3 regions of the Afipia sp. GAS231 genome follow, and region 3 is predicted to be linked to each of the others. Evidence: predicted binding sites of a transcription regulator. Region 3 holds the regulator's gene; each other region holds the start of a gene.
The links. The regulator PhoB, encoded in region 3, activates phosphate uptake and scavenging genes when phosphate is short. The targets are predictions, from matches to a motif close to TGTCATNNANCTGTCAT.
Positions count from the first base shown of each region.

Region 1 (7,450 bases), 3.0 Mb from region 3:
CCGACCATCACCACGGCCTGCGGCTCCGCGCGCTTGAGCACCCGCAGCGCTCCGCCGACCGCCCTGGTGTTGCGTTCGAAGGTGCCCTCGGCGCTCAGTTCCAGGCCGCGCTTTTCCAGCGCATGTTTGACGCCGGCCAGACCGTCGCGGCCGAAGGCATCGTCCTGGTAGAAGATTGCGATGTTGGTGAAGTGAAGATCCTCGGTCAGATGCTTGACCCAGGCCTCGGCCTCGGCGCTGTAGCTGGCGCGGATGTTGACGACGCTGGTAAGCGCCGGATTGCGCAAGAATTCGGCGCCGGTGAACGGACCGATATACGGCACGCCGCTCGCGTTCGAGATCGGAACGGTAGCGACCGCCGTCGGCGTGCCGACGGCGCCGATCAGCGCGAAGACGTTGTCTTCCTCGATCATCCTCTTGGTCTGCACGACCGCCCGGTCGGGATCGTAGCCGTCGTCGCGGCTGAGGAGACTGAGCTTGCGGCCGTGAATTCCGCCCTTTGCGTTGACCTCGTTGAACGCGGCAACGATGCCCTGCCGCATGCCCTGTCCGAGCGCCGAGGACGGGCCTTCGAGGGCCGCGACCTGGCCGAACAGGATGGTGTCGGCGCTTACGCCCGCCTCGTCGGCCACGGCATGCAACGGGCATGCTGCGGCGAACATGGCGACGATGCTTGCAACGATCTTAGGTGGCAATTGATTCATGGCGACATCTTGCGGAACGAAGAACACATTCTCCGCGCCGACGATATTTCCACGGCGTGAAGACCTCGCTAACTTCGGGCGCGCGTTCGCCCCCGTAGTATCCCGGAGAAATGTGCCGCCGCGCGTGCGTTGACGGCCGGATCGTTAACTAAGCCTGCCAAACCGGCCGGGGTATGGCGCGGGATTCTTGAGTTTTTAACGCAAGTCTATGTCCGATGTTCGTGGGCACCGGAACAGGAGTTTCGGTGAAGCGTGGGCCGGGCGAAACTGACGGATATGAGCCAGCGAGATTCAGAAGGCCGTCATGGGGATGACGTGCCGGGAAGGCGCCGGAGCCGGTTGATGCGGTCGGCGTTTGGACCGGCCGCGATCGCCATGGCCATCGGCGTCATGCTGTCATTGGCGGGAGCCTTTGCCGTTGCCCGCTGGGAGCAGCGCGTCGCCAACGTTGAGTTCGAGGGCGTCGCCGAAACCCAGGCGATCATCCTGCAGAACGGCATGAACGAGTATATCAGCCGGCTGGTGGCGCTGCGCACCCTGTTCGAATCCGCCAATGAGGAGGTTACCCGCAGCGAGTTCGAGACCTTCAGCGGACGACTGTTCGAACGTCATCCGGGCATGCTTCGGGTCGCCTGGCTGCCGCGGATCAACCGCAAGGAGCGCGCCGAATACGAGGCGGCAGCGATTGGCGATGGCGTCTCCGGCTATCGCATCAAATCCTTCCAGCAGGACGGCAACTACGTGACCGCGCCGCAGAAGGACGAATATTTTGCCGTTTTCTATTCCACCGAGCCGAAGACCTCGCCGGTCTACGGGTTGGATTATTCGGCCGACCCGGAGCGGCATGCCGCGCTGGAGCGCGCGCGGGACAACGATCAGATCACGGTGTTGCGCTCGCGGCTTTACCAGCCAAAAGAAGGCGTCCGGCCGATCGGCGTGTTTGTGAGCGTACCGATCTACGTCAAGGGAACATCGCGGACGACAACCGCCGACCGAAGGCGCAACCTCGCCGGCTTTGTCGTTGGCGTGTTCGATTTACCGCTGTTGCTGCAGTCGATCCGCGCCACGACTGCGGCAAGTCCGGCGGTTGCCGTCAGTGTCTACCCTGATGGAGCCACGACGGAAGATGCTCCGGATTTTTCCTCCGAGCGACTGACACCGGCTTCGAAGAAATATCTGGCGCAGGCGCCGCAATGGTTGGGCGCGCTCAATATCGGTGACGCCAGCTGGCAGGTGCGTGCCGCTCCCGCCGCCGGTGGTCCGTTGATCGCGTTCTGCTACCGCGCGCTGGCGGTGCTCGCTGCGGGCATCATCATCACTTTGTTCCTCGCCGCCTATCTGTGGCTGGCCAGCCGCAACTCGCTGCAGCTCGCGCGCGCCAACCGGCGCGTGCTGGAGCTGGCGCAGACCGACATCCTGACCGGACTGCCGAACCGGGCGTTCTTTCTCGAGCGGCTGAACGACATCAATTCATGCGAACGACAGCGCGGCGGGACGTTCTCGGTCTTGATGCTCGACCTCGATCGCTTCAAGAACGTCAACGACTCGCTCGGTCATGCCGCCGGCGACGAACTGCTGCGTCAGGTAGCGCATCGCCTGAAATCGACGCTGCGCTTTACCGACGTGCTGGCGCGGCTTGGCGGCGACGAATTTGCGGTAATCCAGGCGGCATGTGATGACCAGCGCTCCGGTTCGATCGAATTGGCGGCGCGAATTTCCAAACTCGTCACCGAGCCGTTCATGCTGCCGGGTCATCGCGTCGAAATCGGAACCAGCATCGGGATTGCGCTGGCGCCCGAGCACGGCGACGGCGACGGCGAGCTGCTGAAAAAGGCCGATCTGGCGCTATACCGTTCGAAATCGGCGGGCCGGGACTGCTACACGGTCTACGACGAGGCGATGTCGGCCGACCTCGAGGCCCGCAACACCCTCGAGGGCGACTTGCGCGACGCCATCGCGCGCTGTCAGTTCGAGGTGCACTACCAGCCGTTCTTCGACATGCAGACCGGCCAACGGCGGGGCGCGGAAGCGCTGGTGCGCTGGCGACATCCGACCCGTGGACTGGTCCCGCCCGACCAGTTCATTCCGCTGGCCGAGGAGACCGGCCTGATCATTCCGCTCGGCGAATGGGTGATCCGGCGCGCCTGCGACGACGCGATGACCTGGCCGGCGGACATCAAGGTCGCCGTCAACCTGTCGCCGGTCCAGTTCAAGCAGGCCGAACTGTTCGACATGATCAAGTCGGCGCTGAAGAATTCCGGCCTGCCGCCGGAGCGGCTGGAGATCGAGATCACCGAATCCGTGCTGCTGGAACGCGCGCTGGAAAACCATGCGTTCATCGAACGGCTGAGGGGCATCGGGATTTCGCTGGCGCTCGACGATTTCGGCACCGGATATTCATCGCTCGGCAGCCTGACCGCATTCCCGTTCAACAAGATCAAGATCGACAAGTCGTTCACTGCCGATCTGACGCGGAATCACAAAAGCACGGCGATCATCTGCTCGATCCTGACGCTGGCGCTCGGTCTTGACATGTCGGTGACGGTCGAAGGCGTGGAGACGCGGGAACAGTATGAGCGGCTGAAGGCGATGGGGGTCAACTTCGCGCAAGGCTATCTGATGGGCCGGCCGATGCCGATCGACGAACTGGAACGCCAGCCGCAGGTTTTTCGCTCGCGCCAGGACGCGGCGTAAGTTTGCGCCATAGCGTTTTTGAGCGAAGTGGAAACCGGTTCGCACAGCAATCAAGTTTACGCAGATTGCGTAGACTTATCTGCGGTAGAAAACGCGTCAAACAAAAGACGCCAGCCTTGCGATCCCGAGATCGTCGGCGACCTGATCCAGTCCGCGCATCAGGGCAGGGGCGACCGGGATTCCATCCCGCGTCCGCTTCACCCGCGTCTCAAAGCTGCGTTCGCCCGGCACCAGGATGCGCTGCACGCCCGGCATGCGCTCGCTGTTGCGGAAATCGAGCACCAGCGTGTCGACGCTTTTCTTGAAGGTGGCGACGTCGCCGAAGGCGGCGACGTTGATGGCGCAGATGGCCTGGCCGGTGTTGGTGACGCTGTCGTCGTCATGGTTGAAGTCGATCACGTCTTTACCCATCGCGGCACCGCCGAGGGTGCCCGCGAGCAGGCCGATGATCATGGCAAGGCCATAACCCTTGTAGCCGGCTTCCATGCCGCCGAGCGGCAGCAGCATGCCCTCGTCGGCGCGCTTCGGATCGGTCAGCGGCTTGCCGGCGCGATCGATCATCCACCCCTCCGGCATGGTCTCGCCGCGCAGCGCCTTGGTCTTGACCTTGCCGTAGGCGGCAACCGTGGTCGCCATGTCGAGCACGATCGGCTTCTCGTCGCCGGCGGGTATTGCAGCCGCGATCGGGTTGGTCGACAGCAGCATGTCGAGGCCGCCCCAGGGCGGCAGATGGTTGGCGTTGCCGACCGCGAAATAGAGCCCGACCATGTCATGGGCGAGCGGCATCGATGCGTAAAGCGAGGCGGGGCCGGCGTGGTTGGAGAATTGCGAGTTGACCCAGGCGATCCCGGTCGTGCGCGCTTTCTCGATCGCCATCTCGGCCGCGCGCTTCATCACCAGATGACCCATGCCGTTGTCGCCGTTCAAGACCGCGGTAGAGAGGTGATCGTGGACGACATGGATGTTCGGCCGGACGTTGAAGCCGCCGGCCTTGATGCGCCTGATATATTGCGGCAGCCGGGTCACGCCGTGTCCGTCCGAGCCCTGCAGGTCGGCCTCCGCCATCAGGCCGGCGACAACAGCGGCATCCTGTTGCGGCAGGCCCACCTTCGTCAGTGCTTCCTGAATGAACGCTGTGAGGCGGCTCAACGTGACGGTGGTTTCGGACATCAGAACTCCCGGTGGCCGCGGCGTTCAATGCGCCCGGCGCGAATTTTTTGACGGCAATGCGGTAGGCGGATTGACCCTAACCCGGGCCGAAGGCTTTGAAGGTAATGATGGTGTGGGTGTCCTGGATGCCGGGAATCACCTGTACCTTTTCGTTGACGAAATGGCCGATGTCGGTGTCGTTGTCGACGTAGAACTTGACCAGCAGATCATAGTCGCCGGCGGTGGAATAGATCTCCGAGGCGATCTCGGCTTCCGCGAGCGCATTGGCGACGGCATAGGACTGGCCGAGCTTGCATTTGAATTGGACGAAGAAGGGAACCATTGCGTGTCTCCGGAAATCGTTGGCCGCACTATAGCGTTTTCGAGCGAAGTGGACACCGGTTCGCGTCTAGAAAACGCGTCAAAACAAAAGACTAGAGCCGGGTCTAATGCAATCAGACCGGGCTCTAGCCAAAAACAGGGGCCAAAGGCAAGCCAACTTGCTGCCGATTGCCCGCCGCGCTAGGACAGCTTATGGCCCCGAACACACCATTTGCGCGAGCCCGGACATGACGACGCCGATCGCGCTGACAATTGCCGGCTCGGACTCCTCCGGCGGCGCCGGCATCCAGGCCGACCTGAAGACGTTTGCGGCCCTCGGCGTCTATGGCGCCTCCGTCATTACCGCGCTGACGGCGCAGAACACGCAAGGCGTCAGCGGCATCCATGCGGTGCCAGCCGAATTCGTCACCGCGCAGATCGACGCGGTGTTTTCCGATCTGGCGGTTGGCGCCGTCAAGATCGGCATGGTGGCGCAGCCTGCGGTGATGGACGCGATCGTCGCCGGGCTGACTCGCTGGTCGCCGAAACATGTCGTGCTCGATCCGGTGATGGTGGCAACCTCAGGCGACCGTTTGCTCGCCGCCGAGGCGGTCGAGGCGTTACGCAGCAAACTCATTCCGCTTGCGGCCGTGATCACACCGAACCTGCCGGAGGCCGCGGCGCTGCTGGATGAACCAATTGCGATGAGCGAAGCCGCGGTCGAAGATCAGGGCAGGCGATTGCTGGCGATGGGATGCAAGGCGGTGCTGATCAAGGGCGGCCACGGGCAGGGCAGTGAGAGCATCGACTATTTGATCGATGCAAAGGGTGTCATCGCGCTGGCGGCGCCGCGCGTCGCCACAAAAAATACCCATGGCACCGGTTGCTCGCTGTCGTCGGCGATCGCGGCAGGTCTTGCCAAGGGCGAAGCCATGGAAACCGCCGTTCGCAACGCCAAGGCCTTCGTCAGCGCCGCGATATCAGCGGCGGATCGCTTCAGCGTCGGCCATGGCCACGGCCCGATCCATCATTTCCAGAAGTTTTACTGACCGGTTCCCGGATCGGATCTCCGCAAAATCACGGTTCCACCGCGGTATGTCGCCTCACTGTCGCATCGCGCTGATATTCGCGATCAGCGGGGGCGCAAGACTGATTCTAGTGACGCGGTTAACGCCAAGGATCGTCGAGAATCGTCATCGCTCTGTCACAGGAATCCGATAGGTGCATGACGCATGGGTAGTGACTCCTTGAGTGAAGAAAGCCCCGAACGGCGCTTTCGCACTTTGTTTATCTCCGACGTCCATCTCGGAGCCCGCGGCTCGCAAGCCGACCGGTTGCTGGACTTTCTCAGAACCCACGACGCCGACACCATCTATCTGGTCGGCGACATCGTTGACGGCTGGGCGCTGAAGTCCGGCTGGTACTGGCCGCAATCGCACAACGACTTCGTGCAGAAGATGCTGCGCAAGGCGCGCAAGGGCGCCAAGGTCATCTATGTGCCGGGCAATCACGACGAGTTCCTGCGCAACTATTACGGCACGCATTTCGGCGGCATCGACGTGGTGGAAAACACCATTCATGAAGGCGTCGACGGCAAGCGCTATCTGGTGATCCACGGCGACATCTTCGATCTCGTGGTGCAGAACGCGCGCTGGCTCGCCCATCTCGGCGACAAGGCCTATGATTTCGCCATTCAGATGAACCGGCTGGTCAACTTCTTCCGGCGCATGTTCGGCGTGCCGTACTGGTCGCTGTCGCAATGGGCGAAGCTGAAGGTCAAGAACGCCGTCAACTATATCGGGGCGTTCGAGAAGACGCTGGCCGGCGAGGCACGGCGTCACGGCGCCGACGGCGTGATCTGCGGCCACATCCACTACGCCACCATCCGCGACGAGCACGGCATCCGCTACATGAACTGCGGCGACTGGGTCGAGAGCTGCACCGCGCTCGCCGAGCACGAGGATGGAAGGTTCGAAATCATCACCTGGACCGATCCGCTGCGCCGGGCAGCGCCGGTTCCCCGCGTGGCGGCGCGCGCCGCATGACGCATATCCTGGTCGCGACCGATGCGTGGCATCCCCAGGTAAACGGGGTGGTTCGGACGCTGACCATGATGGCGGAAGCGGCAAAAGGTTTCGGCGTCGACGTCAGCTTTCTGACGCCGCAATCGTTCCGGACGTTTGCGATGCCGAGCTATCCGGATTTGCGGCTCGCTTTGCCGAGCCCCTGGAAGATCGCCGAGCTGATCGACGCGGCAAAGCCCGACAGCATCCATATCGCAACCGAAGGCCCGATCGGGCTATTGGTGCGGCGCTATTGCCGCAAGCGCGGCCTGCCATTCACGACCAGCTTTCACACCCGTTTCCCCGAATACGTGTCGGCGCGGTCGCCGATCCCGGAATCCTGGGTCTGGCGCGTGCTGCGCGCCTTCCATCGGCCGAGCCAGGCGGTGATGGCGGCGACGCCGGCGCTGGCGGCCGAATTGCGCATGCGCGGCTTTCGCAACGTGGTGCTGTGGTCGCGCGGCGTCGACACCTCGCTGTTTCATCCGCGCGATATCGACCTCTGTTTGCCGACGCCGG
Region 1 covers NZ_LT629703.1:1,304,752-1,312,201, reverse strand. The annotation lists gene BLS26_RS06360 (ABC transporter substrate-binding protein) at 1-662, opposite strand, end outside; gene BLS26_RS06355 (EAL domain-containing protein) at 981-3,398, shown strand; gene BLS26_RS06350 (Ldh family oxidoreductase) at 3,495-4,568, opposite strand; gene BLS26_RS06345 (Lrp/AsnC ligand binding domain-containing protein) at 4,645-4,890, opposite strand; gene thiD (bifunctional hydroxymethylpyrimidine kinase/phosphomethylpyrimidine kinase) at 5,117-5,917, shown strand; gene BLS26_RS06335 (UDP-2,3-diacylglucosamine diphosphatase) at 6,101-6,913, shown strand; gene BLS26_RS06330 (glycosyltransferase family 1 protein) at 6,910-7,450, shown strand, end outside.
Region 1: the regulator PhoB is predicted to act here: its motif matches at 6,060-6,076, upstream of BLS26_RS06335 (UDP-2,3-diacylglucosamine diphosphatase).

Region 2 (7,450 bases), 3.0 Mb from region 3:
ATTGATCAGGTGGCTAAAATGCGAAATGCACTATCTGGAATTCGACTGATATTGCCGATCGTGATGGCGCTCGCCTGTGCTTCCGAACTTGCAGCCCAGCCGGCGGAGCCGTCGGCGGCCGGGCTGTGGCAGAAGCTCGAGAACAACAAGCCGGTGGCCTGGTTTCTCGTGGTCGATCACAGCGGCATCTTCGAGGGCGTCATCGCCAAGACCTTTCCGCTTCCCGGCGAAGATCCGAACAAGGTTGATATCTGCTCGAAATGCACCGACGACCGCAAGAACGCGCCGGTGCTGGGTATCTCCCTCATCCGCGACATGAAGCGCGACGGTCTGAAATACGAGGACGGCAACGTACTCGATCCGCGCGACGGCAAGATCTACAAGGCGAAGATGAGCGTCAGCCCCGACGGCCAGAAATTGACGATGCGCGGTTTCCTCGGGATATCGCTGTTCGGCAAGGACGAGATCTGGGAGCGCCTTCCGGATACGAACTTGGCTCAGGTCGATCCCGCGATCATCGCCAAGTATCTGCCGGCGCAGGCGGCCGCGATCAAGCCTGGTCCGGCGCCCAAAGCAGCAGCTCCGGCGCCGAAGAAGGGCGCGCCTGCACCGGCGCCTGCACACTAGGAAAACGCGCTGATAATCAGCGCGTTTTCGCCGGCGGCGCGACCGGCGGTACCGGCTGCGAGATCACCTCGGGCACGGCCGCATCGAGCTGCAGCACGGCGGCTGCGGCCGGCAACGCTGCGTCCGCCATCGCGGCGTGGCCTTCGGCACTGGGATGCACGGCGCCGCCATAGACCGCCGACAACACCCCCCAGGTCGCATCGTGAATATCGTTGGGCTGCATCGAGGACGGCAGGCCCTGCGGATAGGTCATCGCGGCGAAATAGCTGTCGTTGGCGTCGCGGATCCAGCGCGCGCGCGGCAGATAGGCGCGGAATTCGCCGGCGCTGCGGCCGCACAGCATCGGCTGGCTGGCCGAGCTGACGATGTCAGGGTCGAAACTGTCGCCGGTGGCCGAGAAGCATTGCCGATCGAATTCCGGATCGCTCTCGGCGCGTGCGCAGAAACCGTGGTTGGCGAACGCGGCCTGGTGGCTGTCGACGAAGGTCATGCGATCGGCGCGCGGATTGCGGCACAGGATGCCGCCTTGGCACAGCGCCAGCGCCTTCAGCTGCGGCAGGAATTCGCTATCGACGAAGTTCGACACCGCGGCGAGCCGCTGCGGCTGGGCGTTGAAGGAGGGATGAATGTCGAAGCCCGCGCGTCCGCCCGGGCAGGGCGCGCCGCCTTGCGCCGTCGGGTTGGCATAGGAGGTGTAGATCACCCGCGACATGTCGCCGACCAGCGGCTTCAACGCTTCGCGCAGCTTGGCAAATCCCTGCGGCAGGTCGCGGGTCAACGCGCCGCGGGCGTCGTCCACAGAGGCCATCACGCCGCTGCGCCGGAACAGTGCGCGCTCGGTCGGGGTGTCGACGATGACGTCGGCGACCAGCCCCGAAAAATAGATGTCGTTGGCGCCGACCGACAGCAGCACCAGATCGAGCTTGCGATCGGGCTGCCGGCGTTTGGCGGCGGTGAGAGCCTCGCGCAGCTCGGCCAGTTGGCTGTTGACGGTGCCCTGGCACGCCGCAGTTTTCGATGGCGGGCAGTCGCGGGCGCGCTGCGTGCCGAGCAGCCCGTCGGCGATGGTGGCGCCGGTGCAGGCCAGCGGCAGATAGGTCACCGCGATGTGCGGATACTGGACCGCGAGCGCCAGCGCGGTGCGGGTCTGATAGCTGTAGAGCGAGCGGTGGCAGGCCGGGTTGAACCAGAGTGCGCTCTGCCGCTGCCATACCGGCAGCAGGTCCGGCGCTTCGCAGGCCCGTCCGCCCTTGTAGCCGGCGCGGCTCGGCCGGTAGTATTGCGCCGCCGCAGTGCCGAGATAGGAGCGGAAGCAGAAGCCTTCATCAGCCAGCGCGATCGGGCGGTCCGGGTTTCCCTCGCCGGAAGCAACGCTGTCGCCGAGACCGGCCACGAAGATATCGCGCACCGCGATCTCGGTGGAAACGCGCTGGCTGCCGTCAGAACTCGAGACGTCCACGCTTGCCACCGTGCTGCGGCCATAGCGGACCCTGAGATTGACCGGCTCGGCGCAGTCGAAGGTAGAAACCTGCGGGCCGTCGCCATCGTCGAACGACCAGGCGCAGGTGGCGCCGACCGGGACCGGCCCGGACAGCCGCACCACGATCGGGTGATCGATCGGCGTCAGGTAGCTTTCCTTGACGTTGTCGCGGCTGCAGGGCTCGCTGACGCGCCCGGTGAGATCGATGCAAAGCCGGTTGACGGTGTTGCGCGCCCAGCCGCGGCCGTCGCTCTGCACCTCCAGCGCCTGTTCGGCGGCCAGCACGCTGCGTCCGCGTCCGGCCTCGGTATGCAGCAGGAAATCCCGTTCCTCGCGGAACAGCCGGAAGCGGTTGCGGACCTCCCAGGAGATCTGCAAGGCGCCGTTGCCATCAGCGATCTGGGCTTCGGCTAATGACGTGGATAGTCCGACCAGCGCGCCGGCGAGCAGCGCGACAGACAGGATGGAGCGTGAGACAATTCCGGCCATGGCGCCTTTGACGTTAGCGGTAAGGCAGAAATAAGAGAACCGGCGAGAGCTAACCAAAAAGTCCTGACGGGACGGATAACGACGCTGTTACCGGCTCGGGATTCCGGTCTCAGGGTTGCCGGCTGTTGACCGGCTGCCGCACCCGCGCCTTTGCCGTGCAGGCGTCGGTGAGCCGGCGGCGTTCCTGCCAGGGCTGCACCACGTTGAGCCAGAGTTCGCGCGTCCCCATGATCGAAATCGAGATGCCGAAGGGGATCAGGAAGTAAAGGATCCGGAACACCACCAGCGTTGCTACCAGTTGTTCCTTGCCGAACTGCGGCAACGCCACCAGCATCGCCGCGTCGAACACGCCGAGACTGCCGGGTGCATGGCTGGCAAAGCCGAGCAGCGTCGCCAGGATGAACACCACCGCCAGCGAGACGAAATCGATATCTGGCTCGGTCGGCATCAGCAAATACATCGCCAGCGCGCAGAAGCCGAGATCGACCACCCCGATCAGCACCTGCAGCAGAGTCAGCCGGGCCGAGGGCAGCACCACTTTCCAGCCGTTCTGCCCGAGTTCGCGGCGCTGCTCGCCGGTCATCAGCCAGACAAAATAGGCGGCGATGCCGGCGAGGCAGCCGATCGCGATCAGCCGGTTCATCGACGCCGGCAGCAGGTCCATCGCCGATGCCGCCCAGGGATGCCAGGCCATGCCGAAACCCAGCACGAACAGATTGCCGAGCCAGAACGTCAGCCCGGAGAGAAAGCAGATCTTGGCGACATCGATCGCATTCAGGCCGTAGTCGGAATAAATCCGGAACCGGATCGCGCCGCCGGTAAAGACGGTGGCGCCGATATTGTGGCCGATGGTGTAGCTGGTGAAGCTCGACATCGCCGCGATGCGGTAGGGGATATGGGTCTTGCCGATGGTTCGCAAAGCGAAGAAATCATAGAAGGTCAGCGTGCAGAAGGCGCAGACCACGCACAGCGCGGCCAGCGCGATCCGGTGCGGCGCAATATCCGTCAGCGCGGTCAGGATGACCCCGGTGTCGACGCCCTTCAGCGTCCGGACCAGATGGGTAACCGCAAAGATGATGATGAGGAGACTCGCAGCGATCCCCAGCCGTTTCCAGCCGATCTTCTCCTTGAAGCCACGCCCGAGCGTGGTCAGCAGCCGATGCATTCATCCTCCCGGCGGGGTGACAACAAAACCCGTCGCAAAAGGCGACAGGTGACGGTCAGATTGCACCGTTCGCGTAGACACATAAGCTAAAACAGGGGCGTTGTGCAGTCCTTGACAAGCCCAGCTTCTGCGTTCGTGTGCCGCCTCCGTCATACGCCTTACATATGGCGGGACGTTAACGATTGTGAGTCGGCGCAGGCGCTGCGTTCCGTCGCTGTTTCCGTCCGTTCCATCGGGGTTTCCAAGGGAACGTCGCCGCTTTCGGTCGGGCCGCGAGCGGATCAGATACCCTTGGTGAGGCAAAACGCCGCGAGGGGCGTGGCCCCGCGCGGCGTTTCGCGCCACGGGCTCCGGTGAAGACGGACGGTCACGCCACGTCTCCAGCCAAAATCTCGAAAACAACCCCATGCAAAGTAGCGCGTGACAAGCATACTTCGATCGGTAGCGAAGCGTTCCATTGAACGGAGGCGGTAGTGACGCGTTGAATTCGCCAATGGAGGTGATCCATGCGAAGCGCTTCTCTCGGACTGCCGCCGGCATCGTCCAACGATACCGCCTATCGACCGGAAACCGGACCGGTTCCCTCGGGCTATGCGGCGGCGTTGACGCTTGCGGCCATGAGCCTCGGCTATGGCGTGGTTCAACTCGACGTCACCATCGTCAACACCGCCATTACGGCGATCGGAGGCTCGCTCGGTGGCGGGGTCTCCGAATTGCAGTGGGTGGTGAGTGCCTACACCATCGCGTTCGCCGCCTTCATTCTGACGGCAGGCGCGCTCGGCGACCGGATCGGTGCCAAGCGGATCTTCATGGCGGGCTTTGCGATCTTTACGGCGGCCTCCGCCGCCTGTGCACTGGCGCCCTCTGCCACGACTCTGATCGTCGCGCGCTGCGTTCAGGGATTGGCTGCTGCTATCCTGGTGCCGAATTCACTGGCGCTGCTCAGCCACACCTATGCCGACGAGAAGGCCCGCGGTCGCGCCGTGGCCGTCTGGGCCGCTGGCGCCAGCCTCGCATTGACAGCAGGTCCGTTTGTCGGCGGCGCGTTGATCACGCTGGTCGGCTGGCGTTCGATCTTCCTGGTCAATCTGCCGATCGGTCTTGCCGGTCTGTGGCTGACCTGGCGCTTTGCCGGCGAGACGTCCCGCTCGCCCGGGCGCGAGATCGACCTGCCGGGTCAGATCGCCGCGATCGCAGCGCTTGGTTCGCTCGCCGGCGCGATCATCGAGGGCGGCTCGCTCGGCTGGGACAATCCGTTCGTGCTTGCGGGCTTCGCAGCTTTCGCGGTGTTCGCGCTGCTGTTCGTCTGGCGAGAGGTACGCGCCGCGCAGCCGATGCTGCCGTTGTCGCTGTTCAAACATCGGATGTTCGCGCTGGCCTCGCTGGTCGGCCTGCTGGTCAATATCGCGCTCTACGGCTTGATCTTCGTGCTCAGCCTGTATTTCCAGCAGGTCAATGGATTGTCGGCGTTCGCGACCGGTCTCGCGTTCGTGCCGATGATGGGCGCGGTGCTGCCGGTGAATTTGATTGCCCCGCGCATCGCCGAGCGCATCGGCGCGCCCGCCACCATTGCGGCCGGTGCGGTGCTGTCGGCGGTAGGGTGTCTGGCGGCGCTCGGCATCGAAGCCGATACCAGCTACTGGGCGATCTGCGCGCAGTTGATCGCGATGAGCAGCGGGCTCGGATTATTGGTGCCGCCGTTGACGTCGACACTGCTTGGAAGCGTCGAGAAGTCCCGTTCGGGCATCGCCGCCGGCGTGCTCAATGCAACCCGGCAGACCGGCAGCGTGCTCGGCGTCGCCTTGTTCGGTTCGCTGGTCGGCCAGTCCGGCACCTTTATGTCGGGCCTGCACGCGTCGCTGATGATCGCGGCCGGCGTGCTGACGGCGGGCGCCGCGGCGATCTGGTTCGGACGGCCGCCGGCAGCGGGTCGCAACGATTTTGCCGCTCCCGGTCAAAGCCGGCGATGAACGGGGTACCGGGATCATTGCGGGAAACTGAACAGAATACCCGGCTGGCGCGATCTTTGAGCCTTTGTTCACCATCGGCGCAACCGAACCCGCGGGCGTTAACTGAAATACACCATTAGTGCCGTCATTACAGACCGGTAGCAGGGGTCTGTAATGTATCAAGTTCTGAACTGCCTGGTCACCGAGCATGATTGGCGACTGGTCGTCCTTGGTGGCGCAATTTGCTGGCTCGCCAGCGCGGTGGCGATCAGTTTGCTTCATCGCGCCAGGGCTTCGCAGGGGCGCACCCGCGCGATCTGGGTCGGCCTCGATGCGGCCGTGAGCGGCTGCGGAATTTGGGCGACCCACTTTGTTGCGATGCTGGCCTACGACCCCGGCGCGGCTGCCGGATACAACATTCCGGTCACTCTGATCTCGCTGGTCTTTGCCGTAGCAATCTCCGCCGTCGGCCTCGGCATTGCGTCGCTCAATAACCGCCGGTCGACGGTCGCGATGGGCGGTGCGGTCGTCGGCATGGGCGTTGCCGCGATGCACTACACCGGCATGATGGCCCTCGAGCTTCCGGCGCGCATCGTATGGTCGCCCGGCATTGTTCTCGCTTCGGTGCTGTTCGGAAGTGTTTTCGCAGCAATGGCGCTTGTTGTCGCCGTGCGGCGGGATGATCGCAGTCACACCCTGGCCGCCACGGCTCTTTTGACGGTCGCGATCGTTTCGCACCACTTCACGGCGATGGGGGCGGTCACGCTGGTTCCGGATCCCACCCTCGTCACCGACGAATTGACGATCGCTCCGGCCGCGCTTTCCTTTTTGACCGCGGTGGCGGCGTTCGCCATTCTCGGCATATCGCTGGTGGCTGCCATGCTCGATCGCCGTTCGAGCAGCGAGCTGCATCAGCAGAAGGTCCTGCTCGACTCCGCGATCGGAAATATGTCGCAGGGACTTTGCATGTTCGATGCGGAAGGCCGCATCCTGCTGTTCAACGAGCGTTACGCCGAGATGATGGACCGGACCGGCATGCCGCTGCAGGGCCGCATGTTGATCGACGTTCTGCAGGATCAGAAATCGAACGGGAAATGGGACGGCGATCCCGATGAGTTCTTCGACATGGTGGTGGCTGCGGCGAAAGCCGGCGAGACCTTGACCAGGGTCGTCACCCGCAACGGCCGTTCGATCCGCGTGGTCGATCAGCCGAAGAAGGGCGGCGGCTGGGTCGCGACATTCGAGGACATCACCGAATGGCAGCAGGCCCAGGAGCAAATTTCGCATATGGCGCGCCATGACGCGCTGACCAACCTGCCGAACCGGACGCTGTTCCGCGAGCAGCTTGAAAAGGCCTTGCGCCTCGCCAAGCGCAGCGACCAGCTCGCGGTATTTTGCCTCGATCTCGATCATTTCAAGGAAATCAACGACACGCTCGGCCATCCGGTCGGCGACGCCCTGCTGAAGGAAGTTGCCCGCCGGCTCGGCGAATGCGTCACCGAGCACGATACGGTAGCGCGGCTTGGCGGTGATGAATTCGCGGTCGTCCAGTTCTGCAGCGACTGCGATCCCTCGGCGGTGGCGTTGCTTGCCAGCCACATCGTGGAGCAGATCGGGGAGCCCTACGATATCGGCGGCCATCAGCTCGTCGTCGGCGTCAGCATCGGCATCTCGCTTGCGCCCGAGGACGGCAAGAACCCCGATGAACTATTGAAGAAGGCGGATCTCGCGCTTTATCGC
Region 2 covers NZ_LT629703.1:1,272,569-1,280,018, reverse strand. The annotation lists gene BLS26_RS06230 (DUF2147 domain-containing protein) at 19-627, shown strand; gene BLS26_RS06225 (hypothetical protein) at 644-2,596, opposite strand; gene BLS26_RS06220 (YbhN family protein) at 2,706-3,761, opposite strand; gene BLS26_RS06215 (MFS transporter) at 4,268-5,731, shown strand; gene BLS26_RS06210 (EAL domain-containing protein) at 5,885-7,450, shown strand, end outside.
Region 2: the regulator PhoB is predicted to act here: its motif matches at 3,909-3,925, upstream of BLS26_RS06220 (YbhN family protein).

Region 3 (7,450 bases):
ATTTTTGATTCGAGGGATTGACACCATTTCCGATAATCAGAAATGATTTGCCCGTCGCATTGATTTGACAAAGATTAGTAAGGCCGATTGAGGCTTGCGATCGCAATCGGCTGCAGGCGAGCCTTACATGACCCGGATCGGAAACCGGACGCGAACGCCGCGTCCGGCCGGAAACAGCGCTTCGAGCACGACGAAATCCGGGCCGAGATAACCGCGCTGCGAAACATAGGTCGCCACCACGCCCGAAACGCGGCGGCGGTTGCACACGCTTCGGGGATTGGCTTCGGAGAATGACGGAAACACACCGGTCTGCCGGATGCCCGACCATGCTCGGGCGGCTGCGCCACCCGGAGAACCACCGCTCCGGCCGACGAACAATCGGGATTGGCCGCAGCAGCCTGATAAAGCATCAACGGCCGGCCGGAGGCCACGACCTTGTCCGCCCGTGCGGGCACGACGGACAACAGGAGTCCGAGAGCAACACATACAGTTCGCATTTTTGATTTCCCCCAGCGCATCGGCCCGTCAGGCGACGGTGGGGAAATCTACACGCAGCAATTGCGTTTCGTCGAGAGGCTTTTGCCCTACTCCACGCCCGCTTCTTCCGGCGTGAACTCATACACCGACGAGCAGAACTCGCAGGTCACGACCACCTTGTTGTCCTTGACCATCTCGGCGCGATCCTTCGCGGCAAAGCTTTTCAGCATCGACGAGACCGCGTCGCGCGAGCAGGAGCATTGCGCGCGCAGCGACAGCGGCGAAAACACCCGCACGCCGCGTTCATGGAACAGACGATACAGCAGGCGCTCGCCGGACAGATCCGGATCGATCAACTCGACGTCCTCGACGGTTGCGATCAGCGACTGGCCTTCGACCCAGGCGTCGTCTTCCTCGATCTCGGGCTTCGCCACGCCTTCGGGCACGTCACCGGGATCGAGATCATGTTGCGCCCGTTCGGGGGCCTTGGGCAGAAACTGCAGCAGCATGCCGCCGGCGCGCCAGCGATGCTTCGGGCCATCGCCGCCACCGCGCCACTCCTCGCCGACGGCGAGCCGCACCCGGGTCGGGATCTGCTCGGAGCGCAGGAAGTATTCATGCGCGGCGTCTTCGAGATTGCCGCCGTCGAGCGCGACCAGGCCCTGGTAGCGGCTCATGTCCGGGCCCTGGTCGACGGTCATCGCCAGGTGGCCCTTGCCGAGCAGGGCGCCGGAATCCTGGCCGTCCTTCAGTTGCGTGGCATCATAGCGCGCATACGCACGTAAACGATCCGGCGCCTGGAAATCCACGATCAGGAACGACACCGGGCCGTCGGTCTGGGTCTGCAGGATGAAGCGGCCGTCGAACTTCAGCGACGAGCCCAACAGCGTCGTCAGCACGATGGCTTCGCCGAGCAGCTTGCCGACCGGGGCGGGATAATCGTGCTTGGTCAGGATGTCGTCGAGCGCGGGGCCCATGCGCGTCAGCCGGCCGCGCAGGTCGAGCTCACTGACCTCGAACGGCAGCACCGCGTCATCGACGGGAACCGACGATGGCGCGCGGATGGGGGCCTCGGCCGTGATTTTGATATCTGGGGATTGGGACATGGCGCTTTATCTGGGGTCGGCGGAGGTGGAAAGAAAGGGGTATTTTGTTCCTCCCCCTCGTGGGGAGGGTGGCACATCGTGAGCGTAGCGAACGATGTGACGGGTGGGGGGCTGCTTCAACAAAGGGATTCTTCGCGCACTGCCGTGCGCTACCCCCACCCGGCGCTTCGCGCCACCCTCCCCACAAGGGGGAGGGATAAAGAGGCAACCCTAAGCCACTGTCCCAAAGCACCAGGCCAGAATGCCCTTTTGCGCGTGCAGGCGATTTTCGGCTTCGTCGAACACCACCGATTGCGGGCCGTCGATCACCTCGTCGGTGACTTCCTCGCCGCGATGGGCCGGCAGGCAGTGCATGAAGATCGCGTCCTTGCTGGCCAGCGACATCAGCTTGGCATTGACCTGATAGGGCTTCAGCACGTTGTGGCGATGTTCGCCTTCCTTGTCGCCCATCGAGACCCAGGTGTCGGTGACGACGCAATCGGCGCCGCGCACGGCTTCCTCCGGATCGGCGCCGAGCACGATCGGGGCTTGCGTTGCCTTGATCCAGTCCTTCATCGCCTTGTTCGGCGCGAACTGCGGCGGGGTCGCGACATTGAGCTTGAACTTGAAGCGCTCGGCCGCATGCGCCCACGAGGCCAGCACGTTGTTGTCGTCGCCGGTCCAGGCCACGGTGCGGCCCTCGATCGGCCCGCGATGCTCCTCGAAGGTCATCAGGTCGGCCATCACCTGGCAGGGATGCGAGCGCCGTGTCAGCCCGTTGATGACGGGCACGGTGGCGTGCGCGGCCAGTTCCAGCAGCGCCTCGTGGTTGAGGATGCGGATCATGATGGCGTCGACATAGCGCGACAGCACGCGCGCGGTATCGGCGATGGTCTCGCCGCGGCCGAGTTGCATCTCCGCGCCGGTCAGCATGATGGACTCGCCGCCGAGCTGGCGCATGCCGACGTCGAACGAGACGCGGGTGCGGGTCGACGGCCGTTCGAAGATCATCGCCAGCGTCTTGCCTTCGAGCGGCTTCTGGTTCTTTTCATGCGCCTTCAGCTTCGCCTTCATGGCGGCGCTGGCGTCGAGCATGTTGCGCAGCTCGGCCAGCGGCAGTTCCGAGATGTCGAGGAAGTGACGGACGGGCTTGCTCATCACCCCGCCGCCTTCTTTAACGTTGCGCCCGACAGCGCGACACAGGCGCGTTCGAGCATCTGCACGGATTGCTCGATCTCGGATTCATTCACGATCAACGGCGCGAGGAAGCGCACCACATTGTCGCCGGCGCCCACCGTGAGCAGCTTCTGATCGCGCAGCGCATTGACGAGATCGCCCGAGGGCACCACGGCCTTGACGCCGACCAGAAGCCCCTCGCCGCGCACTTCCGCCAGCACGTTCGGATAGCGATCGACCACCGAGGCCAGCTTCTGCTTCAACAGCAGCGACATCTTCTGCACATGATCGAAGAAGCCGGGCTTCAGCATCACGTCGAGCACGGCATTCGCCGCCGCGATCGCCAGCGGATTGCCGCCGAAGGTCGAGCCATGCGAGCCCGGCGTCATGCCGGAGGCGGCTTCCGCGGTGGCGAGACAGGCGCCGATCGGGAAACCGCCGCCGAGCGCTTTCGCCAGCGACATCACGTCGGGGGTGACGCCGAGGCGCTTGTAGGCGAAGAGATCGCCGGTGCGGCCCATGCCGGTCTGCACCTCGTCGAACGCCAGCAGCAGGCCGTGCTTGTCGCACAATTCGCGCAACGCCTTGAAGAACGCGTTCGGCGCCGAGCGGACGCCGCCCTCGCCCTGCACCGGCTCGATCAGGATGCCGGCGGTGTGCGGGCCGATCGCCTTCTTCACCGCTTCGAGATCGCCATGCGGCACCTGGTCGAAGCCGTCCATCGGCGGACCGAAACCTTCGAGATATTTGGCCGAGCCGGTCGCGGCCAGGGTCGCCAGCGTGCGGCCGTGGAACGCGCCTTCGAAGGTGATGATGCGATAGCGCTCGGGATGACCCTTGGCGGCGTGATACTTGCGCGTCACCTTGATCACGCATTCCAGCGCCTCGGCGCCGGAATTGCAGAAGAACACGAAGTCGGCAAAGCTCTGCTCGCACAGCCGCGCGGCGAGCTTGTCGCCGTCGGGCGACTTGAACAGGTTCGACATGTGCCACAGCTTGGTGGCCTGCTCCTGCAGCGCAGAGACCAGATGCGGATGGCAATGGCCGAGCGCATTGACCGCGACGCCTGAGGTGAAATCGAGATAGCGATCGCCGTTGGTGGCGACCAGCCACGCGCCCTCGCCGCGATCGAAGCCGAGATCGACCCTGGCGAAAACGGGGAGCAGATGCGACGCGGCGCTGTTGGTCATGGCGATCACTGAAGGGTTGAGACCGGCCGCAGAGAACACCCGTATTGGTGCACTCACGGCTGTGGTCAGTCATCCGAAAACAAAACGTGCCGCCTTTTGAGGCGGCACGTGAGAGGCATTCTATGCTGGCGGCCAAGGCTGTCAACATGCCGTAGGGCCTGCTTGCAGGCCCGTTAATCTTCTTGTTTGAGCATGATCTTTTCGGAAAACCGGTGTCCATTTTTCCGGATCATGCTCCAGCCGCTCTCGTGCACTGCAAGAAAAGGCAATCCGTACATTTCCGGTGTGGTGGAAAACTCACATTGCAATGCCTAGATGTCGGAACATGTGGACGCGCTGCCCCGGACTCTTGCGCCAGAGTCACGCCATATTGTAGCGTCTGGGCTGTCGGGTACGACATCTCGTGCGGCAGTTCTGATCTCAAGAGTCTATTTGTACGGCGTTCACGTTCGGGCACGGCTTTCGCGCCCGGCGAGGGCTAAGGGATTCTGACCGCAGGGATATTTGAGATTTGGCATCGCCAGCGCTGCCCCCGATAGGCCAGCGCGAAGCGAAGGGAAGAATGCGATGACGGTATTGACATGGTCCGACGATCGCGTCGAGCAGCTTAAGAAGCTCTGGGAAGGCGGCCTGTCCGCCAGCCAGATCGCCGCGGAACTCGGGAATGTGACGCGCAACGCGGTGATCGGCAAAGTGCACCGGCTCGGCCTGTCCGGCCGCGCCAAGAGCCCCTCTTCGGCAGCACCGCGCCAGCGCAAGGCCCGCCCCGCCCAGCACATGATGCGGGTGGCGCGTCCGGTGTCGCGCGGCAACACCGCGCTTGCGCATGCGTTCGAAGTCGAGATGGAGCCGGATCCGATCGCCTTCGACAATGTCGTGCCGATGAGCCAGCGGCTGACGCTCCTGGAATTGAACGAGGCGACCTGCCACTGGCCGGTCGGAGATCCCTCGACCGCGGACTTCTTCTTCTGCGGCGGCAAGGCGCTCGCCGGCCTGCCCTACTGCGCGCACCACTCGCGCGTCGCCTACCAGCCGGCCTCCGATCGCCGTCGCCCGGCGCCGAAGCCGACAAGGTAATTCTCCGTCATTGCGAGCGGAGCGAAGCAATCCAGACTTGCTTCGCTGACGGATGGATTGCTTCGTCGCTACGCTCCTCGCAATGACGAAGCTTCGTCGTCCCGGCCTAGTGCGCAATTGCGCACGGGGGCCGGGACCCATAACCGCCGATGGATCGCGGTTATGCCGAGCTGGAGCTTCAGCTCTTTTCTAACAATTACATTTTGTGGTTATGGGTCCCGGCTCAAGGCCGGGACGACGGCGGAGTTTGTTGCTCCGCCTGCCCCTACAAGAGCCCTACGGCTCCGCCTTCGCGAAGCGATCATCCAGCGCGTAGCCGGCGCCGCGCACGGTGCGGATCGGGTCCTGCTCGCGGCCGGGGTTGAGCAGCTTGCGCAGGCGGCCGATGTGAACGTCGACGGTGCGCTCGTCGATATAGATGTCGCGGCCCCAGACGCTGTCCAGCAACTGCTCGCGCGAGAACACGCGGCCAGGATGCTCGAGGAAGAACTCGAGCAGGCGATACTCGGTCGGGCCGAGATCGATCTGGCGGCCGGAGCGGGCGACGCGGCGTTTCTCGCGGTCGAGCTCGATATCGCCGTAGGTCAGCACGGTGGCGAGCCGCTCGGGGCTGGCGCGCCGCAACAGGCCTTTTACCCGCGCCAGCAATTCCGGCACCGAGAACGGCTTGACGATGTAGTCGTCGGCGCCGGTGGCCAGGCCCCGGACGCGCTCGCTTTCCTCGCCGCGCGCGGTCAGCATGATGATCGGCAGTTGCTTGGTCTCCGGCCGCGCCCGCAGGCGCCGGCACAGTTCGATGCCGGACAGGCCCGGCAGCATCCAGTCGAGCACGATCAGGTCGGGCACCCGCTCCTTCAGCCGCGTATCGGCATCATCGCCGCGGCCGACGGTCTCGACTTCGTAGCCTTCGGCATCAAGGTTGTAGCGCAGCAGCGTGGTCAGCGCTTCCTCGTCTTCAACCACCAGAATGCGTGCGTTCATCGATTTGGCTTCCCTATCGTTCTGACGCGTCAGTTACCGGGTACTGTCGTGGCGAACGTCGTCATGTCGCCCTTCGGGCGCTTGTCGAGAATCTGCTGACCCTCGATCATGTAGAACACGGTTTCGGCAATGTTAGTGGCGTGGTCGCCGATCCGCTCGATATTCTTGGCGCAGAACATCAAATGAATGCAGAACGAGATGTTGCGCGGATCTTCCATCATGTAGGTCAGGAGTTCGCGGAACAGCGAGGTGCAGATGGCGTCGACTTCCTCGTCGCCCTTCCACACCGCCATCGCCGCCGGCAGGTCGTGCGCGGCATAGGCGTCCAGCACCGACTTGACCTGCGACTGCACCAGATCGGTCATGTGCTCGAGGCCGCGGATCAGCTTCAAGGGCTGGAAATCGTTCTCCAGCGCCGCGACCCGCTTGCCCATGTTCTTGGCGAGGTCGCCGATCCGCTCCAGATCGGTGGCGACGCGCATCGCGCCGACGATCTCGCGCAAGTCGATCGCCATCGGCTGGCGCCGCGCGATGGTCAGCACCGCGCGTTCCTCGATGATGTGCTGCAGGCGGTCGATCTCGAGGTCGGAGGTGACGACGCGGTTGCCCAGCGCGATGTCGCGGCGGACCAGCGCATCGACGGATTCGGTGATCATGCGTTCGGCAAGGCCGCCCATCTCGGCAACGAGACGGGTGAGTTCCTGCAGATCGCCGTCAAACGCCTTGGCGGTATGTTCAGAAGCCATTTGATCTCTCCTCAATCATGATCCGATCGGATCGGAGCATGATTTGAATTTCCCTTTTGAGCACGATCTCTTCGGAAAACCGGGTCCCACTTTTCCGGATCATGCTCAGCCGAACCGGCCGGTGATGTAGTCCTGGGTTCGTCGATCGCTCGGCGAGGTGAAAATCCTGTTGGTGTCGTCGAATTCGATCAGTTCCCCGAGATACATGAAGGCGGTCTTGTCGGAGACGCGCGCTGCCTGCTGCATATTATGGGTAACGATGGCGATGGTGTAGTCCTCCGCCAGTTCCTGGATCAGTTCCTCGACCTTGGCGGTCGAGATCGGATCGAGCGCCGAGCAGGGTTCGTCGAACAGGATCACTTCGGGCCGCACCGCGACCGTGCGGGCGATGCAGAGCCGCTGCTGCTGGCCGCCGGACAGGCTGAGGCCGGATGCGTTGAGCTTGTCCTTGACCTCGTTCCACAGCGCGCCGCCACGCAGCGCCTTCTCGACCCGGCCGTCCATCTCGGATTTGGAGATCTTTTCATAGAGGCGGATGCCGAAGGCGATATTTTCGTAAATCGTCATCGGGAACGGGGTCGGCTTCTGGAACACCATACCGACGCGGGCCCGCAACAGGTTGAGATCGAGCTTGGGGTCGAGAATGTTGGTCTGGTCGAGCATCAGCTGGCCAACGGCCTTCTGGCCCGGATAGAGATCGTACATCCGGTTGAAGATC
Region 3 covers NZ_LT629703.1:4,284,198-4,291,647, reverse strand. The annotation lists gene BLS26_RS36790 (hypothetical protein) at 124-303, opposite strand; gene BLS26_RS20145 (Hsp33 family molecular chaperone) at 585-1,583, opposite strand; gene argF (ornithine carbamoyltransferase) at 1,794-2,720, opposite strand; gene BLS26_RS20135 (aspartate aminotransferase family protein) at 2,720-3,928, opposite strand; gene BLS26_RS20130 (GcrA family cell cycle regulator) at 4,496-5,005, shown strand; gene phoB (phosphate regulon transcriptional regulator PhoB) at 5,282-5,986, opposite strand; gene phoU (phosphate signaling complex protein PhoU) at 6,016-6,732, opposite strand; gene pstB (phosphate ABC transporter ATP-binding protein PstB) at 6,838-7,450, opposite strand, start outside.